Regions from separate parts of the Burkholderia cepacia complex sp. TUM26381 genome, predicted to be linked through region 3. Evidence: predicted binding sites of a transcription regulator. Region 3 holds the regulator's gene; each other region holds the start of a gene.
The links. Region 3 encodes FNR, which switches genes on or off when oxygen is low (the NO sensors DNR and NnrR bind a similar motif). Its sites were predicted from a motif close to TTGATNNNNATCAA; they were not measured.
Positions count from the first base shown of each region.

Region 1: the regulator FNR is predicted to act here: its motif matches at 4,239-4,252, upstream of ACWMMN_RS36305 (universal stress protein).
Region 2: the regulator FNR is predicted to act here: its motif matches at 2,156-2,169, upstream of ACWMMN_RS25320 (TraR/DksA family transcriptional regulator).

Region 1 is NZ_CM172008.1:985,306-992,250, reverse strand. It holds gene ACWMMN_RS36320 (porin) at 81-1,202, shown strand; gene ACWMMN_RS36315 (2-dehydro-3-deoxygalactonokinase) at 1,252-2,379, shown strand; gene ACWMMN_RS36310 (right-handed parallel beta-helix repeat-containing protein) at 2,382-4,157, shown strand; gene ACWMMN_RS36305 (universal stress protein) at 4,335-4,814, shown strand; gene ACWMMN_RS36300 (DUF2964 family protein) at 4,830-5,021, shown strand; gene ACWMMN_RS36295 (hypothetical protein) at 5,096-5,242, shown strand; gene ACWMMN_RS36290 (tetratricopeptide repeat protein) at 5,279-6,457, opposite strand; gene ACWMMN_RS36285 (nitrate reductase subunit alpha) at 6,893-6,945, shown strand, end outside.
Region 2 is NZ_CM172007.1:1,910,970-1,917,914, reverse strand. It holds gene ACWMMN_RS25330 (Crp/Fnr family transcriptional regulator) at 1-520, shown strand, start outside; gene ACWMMN_RS25325 (undecaprenyl-phosphate glucose phosphotransferase) at 532-1,947, shown strand; gene ACWMMN_RS25320 (TraR/DksA family transcriptional regulator) at 2,336-2,728, shown strand; gene polX (DNA polymerase/3'-5' exonuclease PolX) at 2,878-4,644, shown strand; gene ald (alanine dehydrogenase) at 4,698-5,813, opposite strand; gene ACWMMN_RS25305 (DUF3995 domain-containing protein) at 6,101-6,517, shown strand; gene ACWMMN_RS25300 (RNA 2'-phosphotransferase) at 6,530-6,945, opposite strand, start outside.
Region 3 is NZ_CM172007.1:3,350,654-3,357,598, forward strand. It holds gene ACWMMN_RS31880 (SDR family oxidoreductase) at 1-218, shown strand, start outside; gene epsC (serine O-acetyltransferase EpsC) at 271-1,191, opposite strand; gene ACWMMN_RS31890 (hypothetical protein) at 1,329-1,562, opposite strand; gene ACWMMN_RS31895 (DUF3005 domain-containing protein) at 1,841-2,260, shown strand; gene ACWMMN_RS31900 (hypothetical protein) at 2,346-2,609, opposite strand; gene ACWMMN_RS31905 (universal stress protein) at 2,772-3,239, shown strand; gene fnr (fumarate/nitrate reduction transcriptional regulator Fnr) at 3,343-4,089, shown strand; gene ACWMMN_RS31915 (LysR family transcriptional regulator ArgP) at 4,138-5,031, opposite strand; gene ACWMMN_RS31920 (LysE/ArgO family amino acid transporter) at 5,142-5,762, shown strand; gene ACWMMN_RS31925 (T6SS phospholipase effector Tle1-like catalytic domain-containing protein) at 5,844-6,945, opposite strand, start outside.

The DNA of each region.
Region 1 (6,945 bases), on a different replicon from region 3:
CCGCGAAATTTTTTTGCTGTTGAGGGAAAGCGTTTTCCCAAATCAGACGAAACGTCAACGAAAAGCAGGAGGAGATCTTGATGCGACAGTACGGGTGGATCGCGGCGCTGGCCCTGGCGGTGCCGGCGGTGGCGCAGGCTCAGTCGAGCGTCACGGTGTGGGGGCGCGTCGGCGGCGACGTGCAGTACCTGAGCGGCGTGCAGAACGGCCCGCATTCGACCGGTTCGCGCTTCTCGGAAGGCAACGACTGGGGGACGAGCATCCTCGGCATCACCGGCAAGGAGGATCTCGGCGGCGGCAACCAGGCGGTATTCTGGCTCGAGTCGTCGATCAATGCGGCGAACGGCAACTACGGCGGCGGCGTGCTGTTCCAGCGCGGCGCGTGGATCGGGTTGAAGAACGAGCGTTACGGTTTCCTGAGGCTCGGGCAGGGCTCGTTCATCAACAGCTATATCTGGTCGTACGATCCGTTGCTCGAGGAGAACTACTCGGTCGAATCGCTGACGTCGTACCGCAATGGCCCGAAGCTGTCGAACGGGATCCGCTACGAATCGCCGAAGTTCGGCGGCTTCTCGTTCGCGCTGCAGGCGAACCTCGGCAACAGCTCGAACGGCTGGCTGCGCGGCTCGCCGAACAATGTCGGCGCGACGGGCCTGTCCGACGGCGCGACGGTGGCCTATACGCACGGCGACTTCGAAGTGCGCGCCATCTGGAACGAGATCCGCAACCAGTACGGCCGCGAGGACAACCTGTTCACCGCGTCGCAGGAAGCGTTCATCGGCGTGCGCGAGCGCTTCGGCCCGGCGCTGGTGCAACTCGGCTATACGCGCTACAGCGCGCCCGATACGCCGGCCGGCCTGTCGCGTACCGCGAACTACTACTGGGGCGGCCTGACGTACGACGCGACGCCGTTCCTGCATCTGCAGGGCGCCGTCTATTCGATGAAGATCGACGCGGGCCAGTGGACCGCCGACCACAGCGGCGAAGGGCGCTCGACGATCATCGGGCTCGGCACGATGTACGACCTGTCCAAGCGCACGTTCCTGTATGCGACGGCCGCGCACGTGTTCAACAGCGCGAACGCGAACCTGGGCGTGAACCCGCAGTCGCCGGGGCTCGGCAACGGTAACGGGCTGGGCGCGTCGCCGATGCCGGGGCACGGACAGACGGGCATCTATGCGGGGATCGAGACGCTCTTCTGATCCAGGCCGAATCACGCAGCGAGCCGCAACCGTCAAACAGAGGAATCCTATGCAAGATGCAACACCACGTGCCAACGGGCAATCGCCGTTGCCACGCCTGATCGCACTCGACTGGGGCACCACGTCGCTGCGCGCGTACCTGATGGCGGACGCGCGCACCGTGCTCGACGAACGCGCCGCGCCGAAAGGCGTGATGCAGATCGGCGGCGCGGGCGTTGCGATCGCCGACGCTTGCGATGACGCGTTCGAGGGCGTCTGCGGCGCGTGGCTCGATGCGTGGCCGGACTTGCCGGTCGTCGCGGCCGGCATGGTCGGCAGTGCGCAGGGCTGGCGCGAGGCGCCGTACGCGGACGTGCCGATCGATGCGGTGCGGCTCGGCGCGTCGCTGCAGCCGGTACACGCGCGGCGCGGCGCGATCGTGCACATCGTGCCGGGGCTGATCCAGCGCGGCGAACTCGCGAACGTGATGCGCGGCGAGGAGACGCAGATCGTCGGCGCGCTGCATGCGGGCGGCGCGGCGCACGACTCGGCGCCTGCCCGGTGGATCGGGTTGCCGGGCACGCATTCGAAATGGGTTGCCGTGCGCGGCTCGCGCATCGAGCGCTTCCGCACGTTCATGACCGGCGAGCTGTACGCGCTGCTGTGCACGCACAGCCTGCTCGGCCGCACGATGCGGCCGCCGGCCGCGTTCGCGCGCGATGCATTCGAGCGCGGCGTGCACGCGGCGCAGGCGGGCCATGCGACGGGGCTGCTCGCGACGATCTTCGGCAGCCGCGCGCGGCTGCTGGCCGGCGAACTGGCGGCCGCCGAGCAGCGCGACTACCTGTCCGGCGTGCTGATCGGGCATGAGCTTGCGGGGCTTGCCGCGGAAGGCGACGGGCCGGGCGCCGAAGCAGGCGCCGGCGCGCCGCGACCGATGCTGATTGGCGATGCCGCGTTGTGCTCGCGTTACCGGCACGCGGCGTCGTTGTTCGGCTGGCCGCCGGTGGACACGATCGACGGCGCGGCGGCGGCCGGTTTGTGGGTGCTGGCCGAGCGGGCAGGGCTGTTGCCCGCGGCAAGCGAGGGGGCGCCGGTTCGTCTGGACGAACCGGCTGCCGGAATGGGCGGACGGCATGCGGAGCGACCGGCGGTCGACCCGGTGCCGGATCACGAATGCAATATTTCGGGAGACTGACTTTGAAACACTGGAAGATTGTCGCAGCGCCGCTGATCGGCGCGCTGGCCGCATGCGGCGGTGGAGAATCGGCGGACGGCGTGGCGGGGCAGCAGCTTGCCGCCGCGTCCGTGGCCGGGCAGGCCGGCGGCGCGACGCCCGGCACGCTGCACGTCGACTGTTCGCTCGGCGCGAATGGAACGGGATCGCCCGCGACGCTCGGCACCCCGGCCAATCCGATCCGCGATCTCGCGACGCTGAACCGGATCGTACTCGCACCCGGCACGCACGTGCGCTTCAAGCGCGGCACCACCTGCAACGGCAGCTTTACGCCCGCGCCGGGCAGTACCGGCGCGGCCGGCGCACCGATCGTCGTCGATGCATACGGCGACCCGAAGGCATCGCGCCCCGTCATCGCGGCCGGCTGTGCGGATACGACGGCCGACCCCGACCAGTCGATCACCGAGCAGCACAAGACGCCCAACGGATTCAGCGGCTATTACTCGCTGTGCAAGACGGACAACCCGACCGTGAACCGCGCGGCGATCTATCTGTACAACACGCAGTACTGGGAGATCCGTTCGCTGGAACTGACCAACGATGCGACGACCGTCGGCGGCCGCCTCGGGCTGTACGTGCGGCTCGAGGATTACGGCACGGGCAGCCACTACCATGTCGACGACGTGTACGTGCATCACGTTCGCGGCTATCTGAAGGATGTCGCCGGCAATACGGTCGGCTCGTACAAGACGACCGGCGGGATGCTGTTCGAGGTGACGCGCGACAACGAAGTCGTCGGCACGAAGGAGAAGCCGACCAACTTCGACGACATCGCGGTCGAGAACAGCGAAATCTACGCCGTCGATGCGGTCGCACTGTCGACGCGCTCCGCGTGGATGTGCCGCGAAGGCGGTGCGCCGTGCGGCGACTATCCGCCGTACAAGGGCAATCCGGCCTACCTGACGAATCCGGCCACGCAGGCGGCGTCGGACTACTTCCCGATGACGCGCGTCGTGCTGCGCAACAACCTGATCCACAACGTCGGCGGCGACGGCATCATCGTGCGCACGGCAACCGCGCCGAAGGTCGAGGCGAACCACCTGTACGACATCTGGATGCGCGCACCGGGCAACAGCGCCGGCGCGTGGGCGATCAACACCGACGATGCGCTGTTCCAGTACAACGAAGTCAACGGCGTGCGGTTGCAGAACAACATCGAAGCCGGCGACGGGATGGCGTTCGACGCGGATCTCGGCACGCGCAACACGCGCGTGGCTGCGAACTTCAGCCACGACAACGACGGCGGGCTGATGCTGTTCTGCGGATGCGGTTCCGACGGCCTGGGCCACACGGCGCAGGAGACGGGGGCAATCGTCGAAAACAACCTGAGCCTGAACGACAAGCGGCGGATCATCTCGGCGGCGGGATCGGCCGATTCCGTCGTGCGCGACAACGTCGTGATCACGCGTACGCCGGGGCTGGTGACGCCGATCGTCGAGAACCTCAGCTATGCGAACGCGTTCCAGGTGACGGGCAACCGCTTCTACAACGCTTCGGATAGCGGCGCGATCTACCGGACGAAGAATGCGCAAGGCAGCTACGCGAACATCGTGTGGAGCGGCAACGCGTACTTCGGTTATGCGGCGGATTCCGAGTTCACCGGGCCGAACTATCGCCACGGTGCGCAGCCCGACACGGTGCTGCCGTTCGCCGGACAGGACGTGGACGCGGTCGCCGGTGCCTGGTTGCGCGACAGCGGGTTCGACCGGCACAAGTACCGCGCGCCGCACGCGCGATGACGGGCCGGGCGCGGGCGTCGATGCGTGGCGCCCGGTGCCCGGCGCGTGCGTCGTCCGGTCGCGGGCCGGACGCCCGCCGGCTTGATCGTCGTCAACATCCGGGCCCGCCGTCGGCCGATGATGGTGACATGGCCGCGCGCGACAGGGCGCGCGGCAGTTCACCCCAGCGAGGTTCGCATGTACAAGAAGATCATGGTGGCCGTCGACGGCAGTGCTTCGTCGAAACAGGCGCTTGCCGAGGCCGTGAAAGTGGCGCTGGCGAGCGACACGCACGTCAGCGTCGTGTATGTGGTCGACAAGTCGGTGCTGTTCACGTACGCGGGACGTTTCGATCCGCACGCGCTCGTCGAGGAAATCCGCGACGACGGGCGCAAGGTGCTGCGTGAAGCCGAACAGATCGTCGCGCTGGCCGGCGCGAAAGGCGAAGCCGAACTCGTCGAGACCGAGAGCATCGGCGAGGACATCGCGGAGCGCCTGCAGCGCTACGTGAAGGAGCACGGGATCGATCTCGCGGTGGTCGGCACGCACGGGCGGCGCGGGATCCGGCGCGTGCTGCTCGGCAGCGTCGCCGAGCGCTTCGTGCGCGGCTCCAAGTGCCCGGTGCTGCTGATTCGCGGCGACGATGCCGACGAAGCGGCGGCCGCGGCTGCGGCGTAACGCGGTGTTCGAGCGATGATCCGCCGCCAGTACCGCATCGTCGTCGCGGCGATCGCCGTGTTCGTGTCGCTCGTGGGGATGATGGCCGTCGTAACGGGGCTGCTGTTCGACGAAGCGATGGCGCTGCGTGGCGGCGCGATCGCATTGATCGTCGGTGTGGCCGGCTTCGTCGTGATGCTCAATCCGGGCGCGAAAGGCGAGGAATGACGCGGGGAGGCTGCGTCTTTCCTTGAGGGAACGCGTGCAGGCACTATCGTGCTCGAAGAACGACAACATAGCTGATGGGGCAGCCGGGCATCGATCAGTCGAAAGTCGTCGTTGCGATGATGTCGAACACGAAGCAGCGCTTTGTGGCCAACGGTCATGCGATGGCGAACGCGTCGGGGCACGTCTATATGCTGTCCCGTGACGATCCCTGTCAGCAGTGACCGTCGTTGCCCTGACGATCACCGCTTCCGTCGAGATTACGTGCCGCTCGCACCGGGCGCCGCCGCGCTGTCCGGGCTCGCCTGCACGTCCAGTCGCTTCAGCGTTTCCGCCAGCTCCGCGTTCTTCGGCTGAAGCTTCTGCGCCTGAGCGAACGCATCGCGCGCTTCATCCCGGCGCCCCAGTTTCCACAGCACTTCACCCTTGTGCGTCAGCCCGGTCGCATGGGCTTCGCGCGCGTCGCCGTCGTCGTCCTTCGCGAAGATCGCGATCGAGCGGTCGAACCACGTGAGCGCCTCGTCGTTGCGGCCGAGGCGATATAGCGCCCAGCCCTTGCTGTCGAGCGCATACGCATCGTCGGGCGACTTCGCGAGATGTGTGTCGATCATTGCGAGCCCGCGATCGACCTCCACGCCCGCATCGACGAGCCGGTAGCCGATATCGTTCAGGCGATCGTCCGGAATCGTGTCGAGATCGAGCACGGCAGCCACGCGGCTTGCGTCGCGTTCGGCGATCGCGAGCGACAGCAGCTTCGCGACGATCTGCTGCCGCAACTCGCCGCTGATCCGGTCGCTGTTGGTGACCAGCGTGCCGAGGTACTGCGTGTACAGGTCCGGCGTGCCGGGTTCGTTCGCGCTGTTCGCGATGGTCAGGCCCGGACCCGCGCACCAGTCGGTGTCGGCCGCTTTTTCCAGCATGCCGACGTAAAGATTGACGTTCCGCGGCGTGCGCGATTGTGCGTAGTAGGTGTAGCCGTTCGCGTCCGAATAGCCGCATGCCAGATATTCGTTCTCCACGTCCAGCACGTACGGGAAACGGCCGAGCGACGCCTTGCCGCCCGGATCGACCAGCCGGAACGATTCGCCCAGGTCGCCGTCGCCGACGACCGGGTTGAACACCCACTGCTTCTGCGGATGCGATTTCGGCAGCCGGATCCGGATCGTGCGGCCCGCCGCGTCGGTCGTGCCGAAGATCACGCTGTCGTGCTCGCCCGGCTTGACGGGCAGCCCCGCGATGACCTGGCCCGGCAGGAACAGCCGGTAGCGCGCGTTCGGCAGCGGCTGTTGCGTGACGGGGTCGCGCAGCACGAACTGGTGAACGTAGGCGCCTTTGCCGAGCGACGCCGTCGGCGCGACGTAGGTGCGCGCGTGGGCGACGGGCAGGCCGGTGCAGCTCAAGGCCGCGGCAACGAGCGCGGCGAGAAGTCGGGATGTCATGAAATTTCGGTTCTTGTATGTAAAGGTGCGATGGTCCGACGGCCGGAAATGCACTGAACAAACCGCGCGGTCTTTGATGAACGGCCGGCTGCGGTTGGCGAATCCCGATGCGGTGGATCGGATCGTCCAGTGCAATTCAATGCGGAGCCCGCCCGCCGTCACGGGATGCATGACGGCAACGGACGGGCAACGCGGGAATGCAGTGCGCAGCATAACAGGCCGTGCCGCGCGCTCGATCCCCATTCGATTTCACTGTTGCGGATAGATGAACGATTCCGTGATTTGTATCAAGTCGTGATATGTTGATCCGCCTGACAATGGGTTCGATCACGGTGAGAAGGACGAAATGATCGACATTCGATCGTCCTTTACAACCGGTATTTCGCCTCCTTAAATAATCAGGGTCTGCCAAAAGACCGGAAAAACGAGATCCCCATGAGCCATTTCCTGGACAGATTGCGTTATTTCTCCACCACCAGGCCACGCTT
Region 2 (6,945 bases), 1.4 Mb from region 3:
CGTCGCGGCGTCGAACCGGGTCGAGGTGCGCATCGGCGGGATGGCCTATCGTGTGCCGAGTTGCGTGATGCGCGCCGAGTTCGAGCGATCGCCGCAGACGTACCGGCTGCTGCTCAACTACTGCCAGGCGGCGATGGCGCAGATCTCGCGCAGCGCACTGTGCAACCGGCATCACTCGGTCGGCGAGCAGTTGAGCCGCTGGCTGCTGCTCGCGCACGACCGTATCGACGGCGACGAGCTGGCCGTCACGCAGCAGACGATCGCGAACATGCTCGGCGTGCGGCGCGAGGGCGTGACGGAGGCAGCGGGGAACCTGCAGGAAGCCGGGCTGATCCGGCAGCGCCGCGGCCGCATCACGGTGCTCGATCGCGACGGCCTCGAACATCACGCGTGCGAATGTTACGACCTGATCCGCGCCGACTATCGTCGCTTGCTCGGCACGCGCGGGAATGTGCGGCCGGCGCCGGTTCGCCCGCGCCTGCAGGAGGGGCGTTGCGGATTCCCGGCACATGGTGCGTGACGATGCCGTCGATGTCCGGTGGAACGAATGCGATGCGGCGTGCCGCGATCGCGGCGGCCGACGTCGTGCTCGTGCTGGCCGGGGCGCTTGCCGCGCAGGCGGCGTCGGGGCTGGCGTGGCGCGAACTGTCCGACGCGCAGCGCGGCGCGATCGCGCTGCTGTGTGTGCTGACGGTGGCGCTGCTGCCGCGCTACCTGCGCACCGTGCGCGGCGGCGTGGCGGCGCAGGGCGGCGCGCACGTGCTGACGCAGACGATGGTGGCGGTCGTGTGCGCGAGCGTGCTGACGGTGGCCGCCGCGATGTGGATCATGAATCGCGGCGGCACGGTCACGACCCGCTGGATCGTGCGCACGGTGCTGGCCGGCGACACGGCGCTGCTGCTCGGCCGCGCGGCGCTGCTGGCCCTTGCGCTCACGCGTGACGGTCCGCGCGCACGGCAGCGCCGCGTCGCTGTGGTCGGTGCAACCGCATACGGGCGCGTGGCAATCGAGCGGATGCAGCTCGCGCCGAATGGCCCGTTCATGGCCGCATGCGTATTCGACGACGATGCCCAGGCTGCCGCGGGCGGCATCGGCGGCATCGGCGGCGTCCCGGTGATCGACGACTGGAACGCGTTGCGCGACCTGATTCGCGGCGGCGGGATCGACGAGGTGTGGCTCACGTTGCCGATGTCGCATGAATGGCGGATCCAGCGCATCGTGCGCGAGTTGCGCGACGAATTCGTCGAGTTGCGGCTGTTGCCCGACGTCCGGCAGATGGCGGTCGTCGATCGCTCCGCGACCGACGTCCTCGGCATGCCGGCGATCAATCTCGCGACCACGCCGCGCGCGGCGCCGGAGCTGTGGGCGAAGTTCGCGTTCGACCGGCTGTTCGCGTTCGGCGTGTTGATTCCGTTGCTGCCGCTGCTGTCGATGCTGGCGATCGCGGTCAAGCTGTCGTCGCCGGGGCCCGTGCTGTTCAGGCAGCGCCGCAAGGGTGTCGACGGCCGCGAGTTCGACATCCTGAAGTTCAGGACGATGCGCGTGCATCGCGCGCAGCCGGGCGTCGTGCGGCAGGCGTCGCGCAACGATGCGCGCATCACGCGCGTCGGCGCGTTCCTGCGGCGCACGTCGCTCGACGAGCTGCCGCAGTTCTTCAACGTGCTGTTCGGGCAGATGTCGGTGGTGGGCCCGCGTCCGCACGCGATCGAACACGACGACTTCTATCGGCAACTGATCGATTGCTACATGTACCGCTACCGCGTGCGCCCGGGCATCACCGGGTGGGCACAGGTGAACGGCTATCGCGGCGAGACCCGCAAGGTCGAGGCGATGGCCGCGCGCGTGAAGTTCGACCTGTTCTACATGCAGAACTGGAGCTTCTGGTTCGACATGAAGATCATCCTGCTGACGGTCGTGCGCGGCTTCATCGGGCGCAATGCTTTCTGAGGATGACGAATCATTGAGGAGGCGGCGCGCTGCGCGAGCGATCCGGTCGACGGATGGATGCCGGGCCGCGCGCGCCGAAGAAGCAATGGGCCGCACGGAAAATTGCTGCGCTGCGGTTGCGCCGACGGGCTGCGCGGCGAGCGTGGCCGGCCGCGATTTCGCGTCCGTCCCCAGTTTTCGCGCGCCGGCCGCGCGCGCGACCGGCGGGCTGATTCCGGTCAACACACGCGTGTTCAATGGGTTTATCCTGCGTCGAAGGCGTCCGGTGCTTCGTGCTGCCGGGCGCACATCCGGACGCGGCAGCGGCGGTGGCGCCTGCCTGCCGCGCACCGGCGCGATACCGCGCGCCGCATTTTTCCGCGCGGAACCCGGAACAGGAGAGACGGCCATGTCGCTCGACCAACAACAACGGCAGACGCTCAAACAGCGGCTGAGCGAGAGCGAGCAGGCGCTGCGTGCGGAGATCCGCACGAGCGAAGACCATCGTGCGTCGGAATCCTATGCGGACCTTGCCGGCGCGGCGCCGGACGAAGGCGACGAGGCGAACGCGGATCTGTTCGTCGACGTCGATCATGCATTGATCGGCATGAAGCTGACCGAACTGCGCGCGATCGGCCGTGCGCAGCAGCGGATGCGCGACGGCAGTTACGGCGAATGCATCGACTGCGACAGCTCGGTCGGCTACGAGCGCCTGCTCGCGCGCCCGACCGCCGAACGCTGCACGCATTGCCAGTCGATCTACGAGCGGCACTACGCGACGACACCGCGCGCGTCGCTCTGACGTCGCGGCCGCAACGGCGCTGCACGCGGCGCGCCGGCGGCGTACGATGACGAACGGGCGCCCGGCGGCGTCGACATGCGGCGCCGGGCGGGCAGACGCCGTCGCGCACGCGTGCGGCGCCATCCACGTGGAAGGGAGCCACGCCGATCATGCCGATCCACAATGCCGAGTGCGCGGCCGTGTTCGCCGAGATCGCCGACATGCTCGAGATCCAGGGCGCCAATCCGTTTCGCGTGCGGGCGTACCGCAATGCCGCGCGGACGATTGCCGACTACGGTCGCGATATCCCGGCGATGATCGCGAACGGCGACGATCTCGGGAAGATTCCGTCGATCGGGCCTGATCTCGCATCGAAGCTGCGCGAGATTGCCGCGACCGGTACCTGCGAACTGCAGCAGACGCTGCGCCAGGCGCTGCCGGGCGCGATCGTCGAGCTGCTCGATGTGCCGGGGCTCGGTGCCAAGCGCGTGAAGGCGCTGCATGACGCGCTGCACGTCGATTCGCTCGAACAGCTGCGCGCCGAAGCGAAGAGCGGGCATGTGCGCGAACTGCCGGGCTTCGGCGCAAAGACCGAGGCCCATCTGCTCGAAGCGATCGACGACCGCCTGCAGCGCGAACCGCAGCGCTTCCTGCTGCCCGACGCCGCGCATGCGCTGATGCCGTTGCTCGAACGCCTGCGTGCGGTCGCCGGCGTCGGCAAGGTCATGCCGGCCGGCAGTTTCCGCCGCCGCCGCGAGACGGTCGGCGATCTCGACATCCTCGTTACCGCGAGCGACCCGGTGGCGGTTGCCGAAGCGTTCGTCGGCTACGGCGACGTGGCGCGCGTGCTCGCGCACGGCAAGACGAAATCGAGCGTCGTGCTCGCCAGCGGGTTGCAGGTCGACCTGCGGGTGGTCGATGCCGATGCGTTCGGTGCGACGCTCGTCTACTTCACGGGATCGAAGGCGCACAACATCGCGCTGCGCAGGATCGCGCAGGCCGGCGGCCTGAAGATCAACGAATACGGCGTGTTTCGCGGCGACGAGCGGATTGCCGGCGACACGGAGGCATCGGTGTACGCCGCCATCGGGCTGCACGACGTGCCGCCCGAGCTGCGCGAGGATCGCGGCGAGATCGACGCGTCGCGTGCCGGCACGCTGCCGGCGCTGGTCGAGCGCAAGCACGTCCGCGGCGACCTGCATGCGCATACCGACGTGTCGGCCGGTCGCGACAGCCTGCGCGCGATGGCCGATGCGGCCCGTGCGCGCGGGCTTGCGTACCTGGCCGTCACCGACCGCGCACCGCCTGCCGGCGGCGGCCGCAACGACTTCGACTGGCTCGCGCGGCAGCTCGACGAGATCGATCGCGTCAACGCGTCGTTCGACGATTTCGTGCTGCTCAAGGGCGTGGAAGCCGGCATTCGCGAGGACGGCAGTCTCGACGTGCCCGATGCGATGCTCGGCCGGCTCGATCTCGTGGTCGGTGCGGTGCGCGACGGCTTCGACCTGCCGCGCGACGCGCAGACCGGGCGCATGCTGCGCGCGATGGACCATCCGCATTTCACGATTCTCGCGCACCCGACCGGCCGCGTGCTCGGCGAGCGCGATGCATGCGAACTCGACGTGCCGCGCGTGATCGCGCAGGCCGCGGCGCGCGGCTGCTTCGTCGAGCTCGATGCACAGCCGCGGCGGCTCGATCTGCCGGACATCTGGTGCCGCGAGGCTGCGCAGGCCGGCGTGGCGGTCGCGATCGGTTCGGATGCGTGCAGTGGCGACGAACTCGACAATCTCGCGTATGGGGTCGATCAGGCGCGACGCGGCTGGCTCACGCGGCAGGATGTGCTGAACACGCGCACGCTCGCGCAACTGCGGCCGTTGCTGGCCCGCACGATGGGCGCGGGCGGCGGGGCGAAGCGGAACCGGTCGAAGGGCGCGTGAACGCGGCCGGCGGCGCGTGCCGCCAGCCGTGCATCCAGGTCAGGCCGGCACGGTCATGCCAGCACGCCGGCCGCCGGTACGTAGGGCAGGCCGAGCGCCTGCGCGACCGCTTCGTACGTGATGTGCCCGTCGCAGACGTTCAGCCCCGCGCGCAGATGCGGATCGTCGGTCATCGCCTGTTTCCAGCCCTTGTCGGCGAGCGCGAGCGCGTGCCCGAGCGTCGCGTTGTTCAGCGCGAAGGTCGACGTGCGCGCGACGGCACCGGGCATGTTCGCGACGCAGTAGTGCACGACGCCGTCGACGACGAAGGTCGGATCCGCGTGCGTCGTCGCGTGCGATGTCTCGAAGCATCCGCCCTGGTCGATCGCGACGTCGACGACGACCGCGCCGGTACGCATCGTCGCGATCATGTCGCGCGTGACGAGCCGCGGCGCCGATGCGCCCGGCACGAGCACCGCGCCGATCACGACGTCGGCATCGCGTACGGCTTCGTCGACCGTATGCGCATTCGAACAGACCGTCGCGATCCGGTTGGCGAACACGAGGTCGAGCTGGCGCAACCGGTTCACGTTGTTGTCGAGCACGGTGACGCGCGCGCCGAGGCCCACCGCCATCTGCAGCGCGCCGGTGCCCACGACGCCCGCGCCGAGCACGACGACATGCGCGGCCGGCACGCCGGGCACGCCGGCGATCAACAGGCCGCGGCCGCCGCGCGGGCTTTCGAGGTGGGTCGCCGCAACCTGGATCGACATGCGTCCGGCCACTTCGCTCATCGGCGCGAGCAGCGGCAGGCCGCCGCCGGGGCCCGTCACGGTTTCGTACGCGATGCAGACCGCGCCGGATTTCACCAGCGCAGCCGCCTGGTCGGGATCGGGCGCGAGATGCAGGTACGTATAGAGGATCTGGCCGCGCCGCAGCATCGCGCATTCGGCCGGCTGCGGCTCCTTGACCTTGATGATCATGTCGGCCCGCGCGAAGATTTCGTCGGCGCCGTCGCCGAGCGTCGCGCCCGCGGCCGTGTAGTCGTCGTCGAGCAGGCCGATCGCCGTGCCCGCACCGCGCTGCACGAGTACGCGATGGCCGTGCCGCGTGAGTTCACGCGCGCCGGCCGGCGTGAGGCCGACGCGGTATTCGTGGTTCTTGATCTCTTTCGGCACACCGATCAGCATGAGTCGCCTCCTTGGCCTTCGTTATCGTTGTCGTGCGGGCAGCCGGTTGCGCAGCGGCGTGCCGGCGCAGCACTGGAATAACAGGGTAGTAGTGCGCGGAGGGAAGTCAAGCGGCCGGCCCCCGCGGCGATGCGTGCGCACTGCATCGCACCATGCGCTGCCGCGGGTTGCGACCGGACGTCGCAATGCACGCCATGCCGGGTTTCGGTATCGTCATGCGTGGCGCGGGCCGGGGCCGCGTGCCGGAACCGTTCCGGCAGAACAACGAGACGAGGACATTTACCGACATGACCGGTGCGTATTTCAGCGTGCCGACGCTTTGCGCGATCGCGCTCGTGCACGTCTACTGGGCGTTGGGCGGGCGGCGCGGCAAGCGTGCGGCGATTCCGGAACAGGATGGCGTGCCGCTGCTGCGGCCGACCGCCATTGGCACGCTTGCCGTCGCGGTGGCACTGCTGGGCGGTGCGTGCGTGGTTGCTGCGCGGGCGGGCTGGCTGGGGCGCAACGCGTATCCCGGCACGATCGCATTCGCAGTCGTTGCGTTCGCACTGATTTTCGCGGTGCGTGCCGTCGGCGATTTCCGCTACGTCGGCTTCTTCAAGCGGATTCGCGGGTCGCGTTTCGCGCGGATGGACACGCTGTATTACTCGCCGCTTTGCGCGGCGCTGTCGCTGTCGATCGCGTCGATGTTCTGGCCGCGGTGAGGGGCGGACGGTTCAGCCCGCCTGCGTACCGATCGCCGTAAGGCAATCGGCCGGCACGGCATCGGTTAGCCAGACGCCGTTTTCGGCGATGAAGAACGCGTGGCCCTGCCGGTGCATGCGTTGCGCAGCGACTTCGAGAATCACCGGCACGCCGTAGCGCGCGCCGACAGCCAGCGCAGTCCGGATGTCGGCCGACAGGTGCACGTGGTGCCGGGTGCCGGGTTTCAGTCCTTGTGCACGAATCGAATCCAGGAAGCGTGTCGCCGTGCCGTGACAGAGGCGCTCGGGCGGTTGCACGGCCGGATACCGGCGCGGAACATACGCGCCCGCGACCTTCATCCGCTTGTGATCCCGCCATTCTTGCCCATTCCGGCTTCCGGATTTTTCAATTGTTGCGAATTTCGATGCATTGAATTGCATTGATCCCC
Region 3 (6,945 bases):
CGAGCGACGACCAGACGCAGGCCGACTTCGAACACGCGAGCCGCGCGTCGACGCCGCTCGCGCGCATCGCCGGCCCCGACGACGTCGCGAGCGCGATCCTGCTGCTGACGGGCAATGCGTACAACGGCGTGGATTTCGTTGTGGATGCGGGGCAGAACCTGATCCGCGTCGACCAGGACGTGCTGTACAAGCACCGCTCGCCCGCCGGCAAGCACTGACGCACACGGCACGCGCCCGCGCGAACCGGGCGCGCCGCCGCCCGCCGCCGCATTACGGCTTCTCGGCGCTCCCGCCTTCGCGGACCTTGCCCTGCGCGACGCTCGTGCCGGCCGGCACGCTGTGCGTGAGCCACACGTTGCCGCCGATCACCGAGCCGCGCCCGATCGTCACGCGGCCGAGAATCGTCGCACCCGCATAGATCACCACGTCGTCCTCGACGATCGGGTGCCGGGCATTGCCCTTCACCAGCGCGCCTTCGCCATCGGCCGGGAAACTCTTCGCGCCGAGCGTGACGGCCTGGTACACGCGCACGCGCTCGCCGATGATCGCGGTTTCGCCGATCACGACACCGGTGCCGTGGTCGATGAAGAAGCTCGGGCCGATCTGCGCGCCCGGGTGGATGTCGATGCCGGTGGCCGAGTGCGCGATTTCATTGATGAATCGCGCGAGCAGCGGCACGCCGAGCTGGTGCAGCGCATGCGCGAGCCGGTGGTGCATCATCGCGAGCACGCCGGGGTAGCACAACAGGATCTCGGTGATGTGCTGCGCGGCCGGATCGCCCGCGTACGCGGCCTGGATGTCGCTGACGAGCAGCGCGCGCACCGCCGGCAACTGCCGGCCGAATTCGCGCGCGATCTCGAACGCACGTTCGTCGAGCTCGGCGAACGGCGTATCGGCATGTTCGGGCAGAAACGGCAGCGCTCGGCGGATCTGCTCGGACAGGATGCGCAGCGTGCTTTCGAGCGTGTGGCCGACGTAGTAGTCGACGCTTTCGTCGGTCAGGTCCGGCGCGCCGTAATGCGTCGGAAACATCGACGCGCGCAGGCCGGTCACAATCTTGCAGATCGCATCGCGCGACGGCAGTTCGCGGATGCCGCGCGGATGGCGCGTGCGATGGAGTTCCTCGCGCGACTCGCGCAAGCCGGCAACGATTTCTTCGAGGTCCCACTGACGGACGGGTGATGTCGACATATGCCAATGCAGGCGACCGCGCTCGGTCGCACGGCCGCTAATAAAGTGACGGGTTCCACAAGATTACCGCGTTTTTTGTCCCGGAGCGGTACACCGGGGATCGGCCGGACGGCCGGCGCTGCGCGAGCGCGGCGGCGTCACATCGTGATGCTGCTCGCGTCGATCCATCGCACGGCCCAGTCGCGTGCGTGCGCGATTGCGTCGCCTTCGTCGTTGAACTGGAGCTCGATCGGGAAAAAACGGTTCGCAACGAGTTCCCCGTCGCTCGATCGGGAGATCACGACGTAGGGTTTGAACGAACCATCGCTGGCGCGCGCGGGCGCGCAGTTCAACAGATAACCGCGGTGCGTGAAGGCAGTAGTCGCTTGCATGAATCCGCCACCTCTAGTCCCTTGCTTTGTTGTTCACTACCCGTCTTTAAGGGTGCTGCGGCGCCCCGGCGCGGGCAGAGGCGGCGAGACTTCATCCCCTGTCGCCGCTTCGCAGGAAAAGAATCATACTCTGTAGAAAACGCGTCTTCTAGCTGAAATAAATCATGACAAATCAGTGCGCGTCGCGCGACCGCGGCGATCGCCCGCGCGCCTTTTCCCGTCGTGCCCGGAACGGGATTTGCTTCGATCCGGAGCGTTTCGCCGCCAGGAGAGCCGCGATGGAATCATCCGGTCAAACAGGTCGTGTACGTCCGCGCAGCATCGAGCTCGACAACGACGACACGCACGACAGCACGGTCGACACCGACGGCAAAAATCGCGAAGCGTCGCGCCTCGCCGGCGGCGGGCCGTTCTCGCCCGACCAGATCACGGGCAGCAACGCCTCGCTCGTCAACGCGATGCCGGAAGCCGGCGACGGCTTCGCCGGTTTCGACAGCCGCCCCGGCGGCAACCACCCGGCGTTCGCACTGCGCGCGGGCTACATGGTGGTCGAGAAAGGCTTCGACGCGCCATCGCCCGGCGATGCGTGGTTCGGCCCCGTTCACAGGATGTACGGCAGCACGTACTGGCCCGGCCACGGACGGCGGCCGGAACGCATCATCGAGCTGACGGCCGTGCCGAGCCAGCCGGGCGTTTGAATCGGTCGTTCGTTTGCGGAGCGGCACCGGTCGACGACCGATGCCGACGGGTCGGCGCGTGCGACCGACGCACGAGTGAACGATTTCACGCATCGGCGTCGACGGTTTCATGCATGCCGCACATCGTGCCGATGCCGTTGCGTTGATCGAAGTCATGTCGAAACGGCGCAGTTGCGATTGAATGGCGATGCGTGCGGTGCATCGATGTGCCGGTCGCGCACGGTCGATGCGCGTACCCACGCAACGCATCACGTCGCTGCGTGCATCTGCGCTCCGCCGCCGGCGCGAACAGCGGCATCGATCCAGCCACGCGCCACATCTCGCGCGGTGCAGCATGCGCCGCGCGCATGGCCGTTCGCCGCTGCAACAGACGCGATGCGACCACGCGACCCGACGGGCACCTCGCTGCAAAGTCCCCGCCGTTGGTTTACTCTGCCTCGCAGCATTGCGCATTGCCCAGCCTGATCGGCCATCCGGCCGACTTCGTTTCAACCCGCCACTCGGAGACACTATGTACAAGCGTATTCTGGTTGCCGTCGACGGCAGCGACACGTCCCGCCATGCGTTCGATGCCGCACTGGCGCTCGCGAAAGCGCACGGCGCCGAGCTGCAGCCGTTCTACGTCGTCGAGAACGCCGCGATCTACTACAACGTGCCCGGCTACGATCCGTCCGTGCTGCGCGATCAGCTCGTCGCACAGGGCAACGAACTCGCTCGGGATTTCTCGAAGCTGATGCAGGCAGCCGGCGTGAAGGGCGAAACGCGGCTGAACGAAGCGACGTCGCTCAACGATGTCTCGTCGCTGATCCTCGACGGCGCAACAGCGTTCGGCGCCGATCTGCTCGTGCTCGGCACGCACGGCCGCCGCGGGTTCCGCCGCCTCGTGCTCGGCAGCATCGCCGAACAATGCGTGCGGCACGCGACGCTGCCCGTGCTGTTGATTCCGGCGGCCGCGAACGTCGACGAACAGGCCGCCTGAACGCCATCCGGCAGGCGCCACCGGTCGCGACGTTTTGTCACCCGACAGCGGCAACTTGCGGTGGGACAATGATTCCGTCGATTCAACGCCGGAGTAAACGATCATGCTGACGCCCGTCGCCACACGTCCCGCCGCCACGCCTCATGCCGGTAGCTGGGCTCCTCGCCAGGCCGCGCACTGCTCGTCGTGCGCAATGCGGCACCTGTGCATGCCGCAGGGCCTGGCACCTGAAGCACTCAGTCGCCTCGAGTCGGTCATCTGCGCAGCGCGCCCCGTGAAGCGCGGTGAAGCGCTGTTCCGCGAAGGCGACGCATTCGACAACCTGTATGCCGTGCGCTCGGGTTCGCTGAAAACCGTCGCGACGCGCCATGACGGCCGCGAACAAGTCACGGGCCTGCATCTTGCCGGTGAAGCGCTCGGCCTCGACGGCATCTGCGACGATGCCCATCCGCGCACCGCGGTCGCGCTGGAAGACAGCTCCGTCTGCGTGATCCCGTACAGCGCGCTGAAGACCCTGTGCTCGGAAGCCGGCTCGATGCAGCTGCGCATGCACAAGCTGATGAGCGAACAGATCGTGCGCGAAACGTCGCAAACGATGCTGCTCGGTTCGCTGAATGCCGAAGAGCGCGTCGCCGCGTTCCTGCTCGACGTCTCGTCGCGTTACCTGAAGCGCGGGTACTCGCCGTCGGAATTCAACCTGCGGATGACGCGCGAAGACATCGGCAGCTATCTCGGCATGACGCTCGAAACGGTCAGCCGCACGCTGTCCAAGTTCCAGAAGCGCGGCCTGATCGAAATGCAGGGCCGCCACGTGCAGATCGTCGACTTCGACGGCCTGCATCAGGTCTGATCCTGCGCGGCGCGCGCGGTTCGCGCGCCGCCTGCATCGCATCCCGAATCAATCGAGAAACAGTGCGGCGCGCGTCTTCAGCGCCGCGCTGAAATCGTCGAGCCAGCCGATCGACAGACGCCAGCTCTGCCAGTAGAGATCGATGTCGATGGTCCGCCCGCGCGACATGTCCACGAGCTCACCCGCCGCCAGTTGGCGATCGACCATCCGGTCCGGGCACATCCCCCATCCCAACCCCGTTTCGCATGCGCGCAGATAGCCTGCGACGTGCGGTATCCAGTGCTGCGGCGGATCGAGATCCGCGCGCGTCACGCGCCGGATGAAACGCGCCTGCAGCCCGTCCTTCGGATTGAACATCACGCACGGCGCGCGGCGCAGCGCATCGCGCGTGATGCCCGCACCGAAATAGCGTTCGTAAAACGCCGGCGAGCACACCGCGCGATAGCGGATCCGCCCGAGCCGCTCCGACCGGCATCCCTGGATCGGCTCCGCCTGCGCGGTCACCGCGCCCTGCACGCTGCCGTCGCGAATGCGCGACGCCGTGTAATCCTGGTCGTCGATCACGAGGTCGAGCAATGTCTCGCGCTCCGTGCAAAACGGCCCGACCGCATCGATGAACCACGTCGCGACGCTGTCGTCGTTGACGGCCACGCGCAACGTCGGCCATGCACTCGCGATCTGGCCCGGCAGCGCCGGCATCCGGCCGCCCAGTTCGGCTTCCAGCAGTTGCACGCGCTCGGTGTGCCGGCACAGCAGCGCGCCCGACGTCGTCGCGACGCACGGCTGCCCGCGCTTGACGAGCACGCTGCCAACCCGTTCCTCCAGCAGCTTCACGCGCTGCGACACGGCCGACGGCGTGACATTCAGCTCCTTGGCCGCCCGCTCGAACGAACCGTGCCGGATCACGGCTGCGAGGGCATCGAGCAACGCGTAGTCGAGCATTAGATTTCCTTAATCTGCATTAGGTGATTTAGCTTCTCTTATCTTCATGCTGACCGCAGACTAGCGCTACCCGATTCATTCGTCTACTGCTTCTAACGCTGCCCATCATCATGAACTGGCTCGCTTTCTCCCACGGCGCCGCCCTGTGCGGATCGCTCATCGTCACCATCGGCGCACAGAATGCGTTCGTGCTCCGTCAGGGCATCATGCGCTCGCATGTCGGCAAGATCGTGCTGCTGTGCGCGGCGTCCGACATGATCCTGATCGGCGCGGGGGTCGGCGGCGCATCGGTACTCGTCGAGCGCTATCCGGCCTTCGTTCACGCGGTGCTGTATGTCGGCCTCGCCTATCTCGCGTGGTTCGGCATCAATGCGCTGCGCCGTGCGTTCAAGCCGGGCCACGAAACGCTCGACGTGCGCGGCGACGCGGTCGCGCCGCCGCCGCAGAGCGGGCTCTCGATCGTGCTGATGACCCTCGCGTTCACGTGGCTCAACCCGCACGTCTATCTCGACACGTTCCTGCTGATCGGCACGGCCGGCGCGCGCGAGCCGGAAGGCGCGCGGCTCGCGTTCGCGATCGGCGCGATGACGGTCAGCGTCGTATGGTTCCTCGGGCTCGGATACGGGGCGCGATTGCTGGCGCCGTGGTTCCGCAAGGCGATGGCGTGGCGCGTGCTGGATGGTGCGATCGGCAGCATGGTGCTGTTTCTCGCGGCGGTGCAGTTGCGGTAGGGAAAGGGGTGTCGCGGCAGATCCGGTCTGCCGCGACCTCAGGTCAACCGTTCGCGATAGCGAACGGCATCGCGCTCGGCATCAGGCCGTCGATGCCGCGTCAGGCAGCGCGCCGCCGGTCATCGCAGGCTGGTTGCTCGCGAGCTGAGGCTCGTTGGCCGCCATCGGATCCTTCTGTTTGGCCGGATCGGCCTTGGCCACCCGCGTGTCGGCATGCTCGGCCTTGTCACCTTCGTAGCGCCAGTACAGGTACTTCTGGGCGCGTTTGCCCATGAAGTACTGGCGGTTGACCGACCAGCGGCTCGATTCGGCAAAGCCGACGTGACCGTCATCCATCTGTTTCTTGAACCCGGCAATCGAGTCGTGCACGTAATGGTCGAAGAACCGGTCGAACGTCGCGCGTGCCGCGGGATCGATGCCGCCCAGCCAGTTGCCCTTGACCCGCGTGGCCGCATCGATGGCCTTGTGCTGCTCCGATACGTAGCTCGTGAAGTAGCCGCCGGCGTCCTCGCGGATGCTTTCGGCGTCGTCGTTCCATTCGCTGTCGGTAGTGGCCATGTACGAATTCACGCCGCCCGGCGGCTTCAGCCGACCGTCGTGCAGGCGCCGGCTGCGGCTGGCACGCCACTGGTAGTAGCGATTCATGTGCCAGATGATCTGGGGTTCGAGCCTGTCGCTATTCGGCGCCATGCCCGCGCGCTTCTCGTTGCCCTGGCCCATGTACATGTTCCAGGCTGCCTCCAGGTCCTTGGAAATCTCGAACAGTTGCCCCGCGCTCGCCATGACTTCTTGCGGCGAACGGAACGGCACGCCGGCCTTCCATCCCTCGATATAGAGGTTGTTCAACGCGACGTTGGCCAGCTCGTTGGTGCGCCCCTCCTGGTAATCGCGCTCGTACCCGCCGCCCACGTCCGAGTGCATGCCCGGGTAGTACACCTCGCGGCAGTTCCCCGGAACCATCTGGTCCTCGCGCACCGAATCGCCGGGGAATTTCTCCCGGACTTCCTGCGACGCCACATAGTGAACGCACTGCCGCACGTAGCCCGGAATGCGGATATCGTTCGCCCACTCTGCATGGCCGCCTTTGTCGAGACCACGCAACACGCCACCGGCAATCGTCCCGAAGAACGGCCCGAGGATCGGCTGAACGAGGGTCGGCGCCTTCTTTTCGAGGCGGCTGCCA